One region of the Sinorhizobium sp. NG07B genome, then DNA from elsewhere that is predicted to be linked to it. Evidence: riboswitches for the same ligand, from Rfam matches in the RefSeq annotation. Region 1 holds a riboswitch; the other holds the start of a gene.
The links. Region 1 has a riboswitch for FMN ahead of CO664_RS05045 (6,7-dimethyl-8-ribityllumazine synthase). Riboswitches for the same ligand answer to the same signal wherever they lie in the genome.

Region 1 (4,413 bases):
GGGCTGATCCAGCTCGTCTCCCGCTTCCAGAAATCCGCTTCGCCCAAGGCTTGATCACATGGCTTTCCTGACACTGACCAATATTCAGAAATCCTTCGGCCCGGTTCAGGTCGTTCATAATTTCAACATGGGCATCGAAAAGGGCGAGTTCGTCTCCTTCCTCGGCCCGTCCGGCTGCGGCAAGACCACGATCCTGCGCATGATCGCCGGTTTCGAGACGCCGTCCGGCGGCTCGATCGTCATCAACGGCCAGGACCAGGGCGCTCTGAAGCCGAACCAGCGCAATATCGGCATGGTCTTCCAGGCCTATGCGCTGTTTCCCAACATGAACGTCCATGACAATGTCGCCTTCGGCCTGAAGGTCGCCCGCGCCACCAAAACGGACATCGATATCCGGGTGAAGCAGATGCTCGGGCTCATCAAGCTCGAGCACCTGGCGGACCGCTTCCCCTATCAACTGTCCGGCGGCCAGCAGCAGCGTGTGGCGCTCGCCCGCGCGCTTGCCGTGAAGCCGCAAGTGCTGCTGCTCGACGAGCCGCTCTCGGCGCTCGATGCGAAGATTCGCATCTCGCTGCGCGAAGAGATCCGGCAGATCCAGCAGCAGCTCGGCATCACCACGGTGTTCGTCACCCACGACCAGGAGGAGGCGCTGTCGATCTCCGACCGGATCGTGGTGATGAATGCCGGCCGCGCCGACCAGATCGGCACCCCGTTCGAGATCTACAACACGCCGGCGACCCGCTTCGTCGCTTCCTTCGTCGGAACGCTCAATATCATCGAGGGCAAGGTCGTCGATCCCGCCACCGGTGCGGTCACCATCGGCGGGCAACGGATTGCCCTGAAAGAGCCGATTGCCGGCCTCAAGGGCGGGGACAGCATTTCGCTGGCGCTTCGGCCGGAGGCGGGTTCGATCGCCGAGGGCTCCAAAGGCGATACCGCGCTGCCCGGCGAAGTCGTCTCGACGAGCTTCCTCGGCTCGGTCATCCGCACCAAGCTGCGGGTTGGCGATGATGTCATCTCGTTCGACATGTTCAACGATCCGGGCATTACACCGCCTGTTGCCGGCGAGAATGTCAGCCTGCGCTTCGCCGCCAAGGACCTGTTGGTCATCCGCGAGTAGTGATGGCCGGAACGATTTCGTTCCGGCCTCGATCTTTCCCGGAAAAATCTGTCGTGATTTCTCGCATTTTCGTCGGAGCCTGCGTTTGACGGGCGCTGCTCTCCGTATATAGTCGCACGCGTTCTCAGGGCGGGGTGAAATTCCCCACCGGCGGTAGCGATCGGCGGACCAGCGGTCTAATGATCGAAGCCCGCGAGCGCTTCAGGCAATGCAGCTCCGCGCGTCCATGGACGCGCAAAGGTCGCTGTAGCACTTTGAGTTGCTGCATGATTCTGTCCTTAAATCGATCTCGATTTAAGGAACTGTGCAGTGTCTGAAGGTCAGCAGATCCGGTCAGATTCCGGAGCCGACGGTCACAGTCCGGATGGAAGAGAGCAAGCAGTGCGAACCCTTTGCGGGGTTGTCGTGCATGCATGTTCGCCCGACGGGATCATTGGAACAAACGCCAACCCTGAAAGGCTTGAGACCATGACCATTCTTTCCCACCCCTCCACCAAGATCGCGATCGTCCGTGCCCGCTGGCACGCCGACATCGTCGACCAGTGCGTCGACGCCTTCGTCGCCCAGTGGTCGAAGCTCGGCGGCAACGCGGCCGACATCGAGATCTTCGACGTGCCGGGAGCGCTGGAAATTCCGCTGCATACGCAGAAGCTCGCCAAGACCGGACGCTATTCGGCGATCCTCGGCACCGCCTTCGTCGTCAACGGCGGCATCTATCGCCACGACTTCGTCGCCGGAATCGTGCTGGACGGCATGATGCGCGTCCAGCTCGACACGGACGTGCCGGTGCTCTCCGCAGTGTTGACGCCGCACAACTTCCAGGAAAGCGAGCCGCTGATCGCCTTCTTCCGCGACCATTTCGTCGTCAAGGGCGAAGAAGCTGCGAATGCCTGCGCACAAATTCTCGACGCGCGCGCCAAGTTGGCGCTGGTCAACGCCTGACGGACTACAAATCGACGCAAAGGAGAGGGCGCAGCCGGCTGGCGCGCCCTTTTTTGCCTCGCCAATAATGCGGCTACCGACAGGTGTCAGTGGCCGAGATTCTTGATGTAGAGCGACAGCAGCTGCGTTTGCGAGGAAATTCCGAGCTTGCGATAAACGTTGCGCCGATGGACTTTGACGGTCCCGGTCGAGATGCCGAGCCTTAATCCGATCGACTCCGATGAATGCCCCTGCAGGACCAGTTCGATGATTGCCGCTTCTCGATCGGTGAGGTTGAGATGTTGCCAGACCCCGTCCGCGGGCGGATGCAAAGCCTTGCGGCGGCTGCGGCCGGTTTTCGCGAGCGCCGCGTCGAATCGGTGGTCGAGGTCGGCCCAATGATGGCGAGCGAGTGCGGCCACCAAGGGCTCGGCCCTCTTGAGCAGGGCAAACTCGGCGGCGCCGAAAGGGCCGGTCGCCTCCCGCCGCATCAGCGATAGCACGACGGTGACCTGTTCGCTGATCGGAACGAAGAAACCCACCTCCTCCGCAAGCCCGGTCTGCACATAATAGGTGCGGTAATATTCGCTGGAGAAAAAGCGATCGGGCGCCAACTCCCGCATCCGCCACACGCCAGGTCGGGGCGCACAGGCGGCATGATAGAAGGGATCGAGCAGGTATGGACCCGCCTGGTAGAGGCTCACGAAGAGCACATGGTCCTTGGCATCGAAAGTACTGTAGAGATCAAGCGGACGCTCCTTGCCACGATAGGCGAAGACGACGACATAGTCGAAGGCTATCAGGCTCGACATCAGCCGGCGGAACGCAGTGCCGACGGCCTCGTCGCCCATCGCCGAACCATTCATCAACGGCGCCAGGGCCTGGAAAAGCTTCTCGAAGTCGACGCCCAAACCGCCCTCCCCAGTCCCCTGCGCTGCCACTTGGACGGCTTAACCAGGGTATACTCCTTTCACAAGCAAATTCCGGCGGGAATACCTCTCTCGGGGTATATACCGACGCGGCTTCCGGTGACTAGGCTGTCAGCAATGACGGTGGGAACAGGAGGCGCAAGGACCGCGTCCAATTCCTATAATAGCGCCGCAGGGAACAGACGTGACATCCGATTCAAACGACATCGAATTCCGTTCGGTCGCCAAACGCTATGGCAGCGTGACGGCGGTGTCGGATATCAGCCTCGGGGTGCCCAAGGGGGCTTTCGTCGCGCTGCTCGGCCCGTCCGGCTGCGGCAAGACCACCTGCCTGCGAATGATCGGCGGCTTCGAACAGCCAAGCGCGGGGATGGTCTGTATCGGTGGCCAGCCTATGAACGGCGTGCCGGCCTATCGGCGCCCGGTCAATATGGTCTTCCAGCAATACGCGCTGTTCCCCCATCTTGATGTCGAGCAGAACGTCGCCTACGGGCTGAAGCAAATGCGCCCGCGCATTGCGGCGGCCGAAATCAGCCGCCGCGCCCGGGAGGCGCTGGAGATGGTCCGTCTTGCCGGCTTCGGCAAGCGCCGCATTCACGAGATGTCGGGCGGACAGCAACAGCGCGTGGCGCTTGCCCGCGCCATCGTCAACAAGCCGAAGGTGTTGCTCCTCGATGAGCCTCTTGCCGCGCTCGACAAGAAGCTGCGCACAGCGATGCAGATCGAACTCCAGAGCCTCCAGCGCGAGCTCGGCATCACCTTCATGCTCGTCACGCACGACCAGGAAGAAGCGCTGTCGATGAGCGATCTCGTCTGCGTTATGAATGCCGGGCGAGTGGTCCAGATCGGACCGCCGCAGGAAATCTACGATCGCCCGGCGAATCTTTTTGTCGCCGATTTCGTCGGCAAGACCAATCGCATCGAAGCGACGGTCGAGCCCGGCGCGAATGCGGTGCGGCTGGCAAATGGCGTCGGTTTGGCAAAGCCCGCGCGTGCCAATGGAACCGCGGGTGCGGCCATGGTGGCGCTCCGTCCGGAATCGATAAGCCTTGTGCGTGACGATACCGCCACGCTGCATGGCACGGTGACCCACCGCATCTTCCTCGGCTCATCGGTCGAATACTCCGTCGAGGTTGACGGGCTTGGCGATTTTCTGGTGACCGCCGACCGCCGCAGCCTGGATGAGTCCGACCTCGCAGAACCTGGAGAAAGGATCGGACTCCGCTTCGATCCGAACGCAATGCATGTCTTTCCGGCCTGAACGGGCCGACGCTCTGCCATCAAATGCATGCCAACGACAAGGGAACAGCATCATGACCAAGTGGTACAGAGAGAATGCCCCGATCACCGCGGAAAAGCTTGCGGACGAGCTGATGCGCCTGAAACGCGGTTCGGTGACCCGCCGCCATTTTCTCGGCGTCACCGGCCTCGGGCTTGCCACTG
Region 2 (4,413 bases), on a different contig from region 1:
GGGCCACATGGTGGCGGACGCCGGCGGCAGCTTCCGCGGCCAGGAGGTTGCGGCCTGACGTCTCGAAGAATTCGAGGACTGCCTTGTCTTCCCAAACCGGCGCGTTGGCGACGTCGACGACGATCTCCGCCCCGTCCAGCGCTTCGGCCAGGCCCTCGCGGGTGATGGTGTTGACGCCGGTGTTGGGGGCGGCTGCGAGCACCTCATGGCCGCGCTCCGTCAAGTTCTTCACGAGTTTCGATCCGATGAGGCCGGTGCCTCCGATGACGACGATCTTCATGGCTCTCTCCGTTTCTGCCGACCGCATCTTTGCCGTCGATCCGGGGTGGAGAGTGCCTGCAAGCTTGTCGGGAGTCCTTGCCGCAGGCTTGAATTGACCTTGAGGAAAGCTTGGTTATTCGTCCAAGCGGGTTGTCGGTCATCTTGCGGCAGAGGTGCGAGCGCGTTACGGCGAGCCGTGCTATCAATGGACAGAAGTGTCGCCGCTGCTCCGGCTGGCAAGCCGAGCCGCTCGGTCGAGGGATGCCGACGTGCAATTCGTGTTTGGAGACTACGTGCTCGACCCCGAGCGCCGGGAGCTTACCCTGCGCTCGGAAGTGGTGACCGTCGGGCCGCAGGTCTTCGACCTGCTGCTGCATCTCGTCAGGAACCGCGACCGCGTCGTCAGCAAGGACGATCTGCTTCAGGCGGTATGGAGCGGCCGGATCGTCTCGGAATCGACGATCACCAGCCACATCAACGCGGTGCGCAAGGCAATCGGCGACAACGGTGAAGAGCAGCGCCTGGTCCGCACCGTCGCCCGCAAGGGCTTCCGCTTCATAGGGGTGATCGAGACCGGCGAGATCGCAAAACCGAGCCACCCCGACGGACCGGGCATCGTCGGACACTCGCCAAGCGAAACGGGGGAGCCTCCTTCCGCGCTCGTCCTTCCGGACAAGCCCTCGATCACCGTCCTGCCCTTCCAGAATCTCAGCGGCGACCCGGAGCAGGACTATTTCGCCGACGGCGTGGTGGAGGACATCATAGCCGCCCTGTCGCGCATCCGCTGGCTGTTCGTCATCGCGCGCAATTCGAGCTTCACCTACAAGGGCCGGACGGTGGATACGAGAGACGTCGGCGAAGAGCTTGGCGTGCGCTACGTGCTCGAAGGCAGCGTGCGCAAATCCGGCAACAAGGTGCGCATCACCGGGCAGCTCATCGACGCCACGAGCGGGACGCATCTCTGGGCGGAGCGCTTCGAAGGCACGCTCGACGACATCTTCGAATTGCAGGATCAGATAGCCGAAAGCGTCGTCGGGGCGATCGCGCCGCAGCTCGAACGGGCGGAGATCGAGCGCGCCAAGCGCAAGCCGACGGAAAGCCTGGACGCCTATGACTATTACCTGCGCGGCATGGCGAAGCTGCACAGCGGAACCCGGGAGGCCATCGAGGCGGCGCTACCCTTGTTCTACAAGGCGGCCGAGCTTGATGCGGAATTCGCGTCCGCCTACAGCATGGCCGCCTGGTGCCATTTCTGGCGAAAGTTGAACGGTTGGATGATCGATCCTCCGGGCGAGATCGCCGAGGGCGCCCGCCTGGCGCGGCTCGCCGTCCAACTCGGCCGCGACGATGCGGTGGCGCTGACGAGAGGCGGACATGCGCTCGCCCATCTCACCGGCGACCTCGACGGCGGTATCGCGCTCATCGACCGGGCCGTCCTGCTCAATCCCAATCTCGCTCCCGCCTGGTATCTCGGCGGTGCGCTCCGCGCGCTTCGCGGCGAAACGGACGCTGCAACAGAACACTTGACGCATGCCGTTCGCCTCAGTCCGCTGGATCCGGAAATGTTCCGCATGCAGGTCGGCATGGCGCTGGCAAATTTCTTCGCCGGGCGCTTCGATCCCGCCTCGGCCTGGGCAGAAAAGGCGCTCGGGAACCTGCCCAGCTTGCTTCCGGCAGCCGCCCTGGCGGCGGCAAGCCATGCGCTCGCCGGGCGCATCGACGAAGCAGGGCATGCGATGCAGCGCCTGCGCACGCTCGATCCGTCCTTGCGCCTCTCCAACCTCAAGGACTGGCTCCCGATCCATCGACCCGAAGATCTGGCGCGGTTCGCGGATGGGCTGCGGCTGGCCGGTCTGCCCGAGTGAGCTCGACGAGCCGAAGCGAATGGCCGCCTGTTTTCAGGCAGCCTGATGAGGTTACGCGGCCCGTGCCGCGCCGGCCGGCTGCTCGACGAATGCGATCAGGTCTCTGATGGTGATCAGCGGAAGCCGGTGCGTTTCAGCGAACACCACGAGCTCCGGAAGCCGGGCCATCGTTCCGTCGTCATTGGCAACTTCGCAAATGACACCCGATGCGGACTTGCCGGCAAGGCGTGCCAGTTCCACCGCCGCCTCCGTGTGTCCGGGCCGTCCGCGCACGCCGTTCGGATGCGCCCGCAGGGGGAAGACATGCCCCGGCCGGGCGAAGTCCGCCGGACGCGCGTCGGGATCCATCAGCGCCTGGACGGTCGCGGCGCGATCGGCTGCGGAAATGCCGGTGGTGGTCGCGGGCAGGTAATCGACGGAGACCGTGAATGCGGTCTTATGGAGCTCGGTGTTCTGCGGAACCATGAGCGGGATATCGAGCGCATCGAGACGCTCTCCTTCCATCGCGACGCAGATCAGCCCGCGGGCGTGCTTCATCATGAACGCGATCGTTTCGGGCGTCACCGCGTCCGAGGCGACGATGATGTCGCCTTCATTCTCCCGGTCCTCGTCGTCGACGACCACGACCATGCCGCCCAGCGCCAGGGCCGCGATTGCGTCTTCAATTTTCGAGATTGCCATTCCATTGCCTTTCAAGGGTAGCCAGCATTGGCGTCAAACCGCGGCGTTTCGGCCGCTATTCATCCCTTGGGCGAACAAGTCCGCGCCGCCCGACAACGAGCGGTTTGCTGACATTGTCCTCTTCCATCCGGACTGTAACCGTCGGCCCCGGCCTCTCACCGGGTCTGCTGACCTTCCGCATCGGCGGGAGCGCTCGCGGGCTCCCGGATCGCTCCGAATACCGCCGGTGGGGATTTTCACCCCGCCCTGAGAACAAGCGTAGATAAGGAATTTCACCGGCAAAAAGCAAGAGGCCAGCTCAGGCTGGCCCCGTGATATTTACCAGCAGCAGAAGCCGCCATCGACCAGGAGGTCGACGCCGGTCACGAAGCTTGCCGCATTCGAAAGAAGGAAGACGGCAGGGCCGACCATCTCGTCCACCGTCGCCATGCGCTGCATCGGGGTCTGCTCCTCGAACAGCTTGGTCTGATGCACCATTTCCGGCCGGGTGTTCATCGGTGTGGCCGTGTAGCCGGGACTGATCGTGTTGACGCGGACGCCGCGGCCCACCCATTCCATCGCCATCGACTTCGTCATATGAATAACGCCGGCCTTCGAGGCATTGTAGTGGCACTGGCTGAGGCCGCGGTTGACGATCACGCCGGACATCGAGGCGATGTTGACGATCGAGCCGCGGCCGTTCTTCAGCATGGCGCGGGCTTCCGCCTGGCAGGACAGGAAAACGCCCTTCAGGTTGATGTCCATCATCGTCTGGAACTGGCTTTCCTCCATCTCCTCGGCCGCATTGGCATTGGCGATGCCGGCCGCGTTCACGGCAAGGGCAAGCGGGCCGAGTTCCGCTTCGGTGCGGGCGACCGCCTCGTTGAGCGTCGCGCCATTGGTCACGTCGGCGGCGATGCGGATGCTGCGGCGCCCGGTGCCGGCGATGAATTCCGCGGTCTTCGCCAGTCCATCGTCGGTGCGGCGATCGAGCAGCGCAACGTCGGCGCCGCACTGCGCCAGCCCCATGGCGATGCGTTGCCCGATGCCGCTGCCCGCCCCCGTCACGAAGGCGACGTTGCCGGAGAGATCGAACAGTTTCGGCGCGTTGAGCGTGATTTCAGACATGAATTTCTTCCTTGTTCAAATCGTCGCGAGTTCCATGACCGAGACGTCGTTTGCGTCCTCGCGATCAAGGATGCCGGTCTGTCTGCCCTGGGCCATGACCATGATCCGGTTGGAGACGCCGAGCACCTCCTCGAGATCGGAACTGACCACGATCACCGCGACCCCCTGGCGGGCGAGATCCATGATGAGGTCGTAGATCGACGAGCGGGCGCCGACGTCGATGCCGCGCGTCGGTTCGTCGAGCACAACGACCTGCGGCTTTCGCGCCAGCCACTTGGCGAGCACCACCTTCTGCTGGTTGCCGCCGGAAAGCTCGCCGGCGTTCTGGTGGCCGCGGCCTTTCACGCCGAACCTCCTGATGCACTCGTCGGCGAACTGTTGCAGACGCCGGGAGGAAACCCAGCCGTTGCGGGCAATTGCGCCGAGATTGGCATAGCCGATGTTCTCCGCGATCGAATGATCGAGCACGACACCTTGGAGCTTGCGGTCCTCCGGCACG

Region 2: linked by a shared signal. The riboswitch ahead of ribB (3,4-dihydroxy-2-butanone-4-phosphate synthase) and the one ahead of CO664_RS05045 (6,7-dimethyl-8-ribityllumazine synthase) in region 1 are both predicted to bind FMN.

What each region holds. Positions count from the first base shown of each region.
Region 1 is NZ_NWTD01000001.1:1,038,747-1,043,159, reverse strand. Features, by position in the region: gene CO664_RS05055 (ABC transporter permease) at 1-54, shown strand, start outside; gene CO664_RS05050 (ABC transporter ATP-binding protein) at 59-1,120, shown strand; FMN riboswitch at 1,237-1,500, shown strand; gene CO664_RS05045 (6,7-dimethyl-8-ribityllumazine synthase) at 1,589-2,062, shown strand; gene CO664_RS05040 (LuxR C-terminal-related transcriptional regulator) at 2,149-2,952, opposite strand; gene CO664_RS05035 (ABC transporter ATP-binding protein) at 3,155-4,231, shown strand; gene CO664_RS05030 (spermidine/putrescine ABC transporter substrate-binding protein) at 4,284-4,413, shown strand, end outside.
Region 2 is NZ_NWTD01000008.1:38,481-42,893, forward strand. Features, by position in the region: gene CO664_RS22410 (SDR family oxidoreductase) at 1-280, opposite strand, end outside; gene CO664_RS22415 (winged helix-turn-helix domain-containing tetratricopeptide repeat protein) at 531-2,126, shown strand; gene ribB (3,4-dihydroxy-2-butanone-4-phosphate synthase) at 2,178-2,807, opposite strand; FMN riboswitch at 2,919-3,065, opposite strand; gene CO664_RS22425 (SDR family oxidoreductase) at 3,126-3,914, opposite strand; gene CO664_RS22430 (sugar ABC transporter ATP-binding protein) at 3,930-4,413, opposite strand, start outside.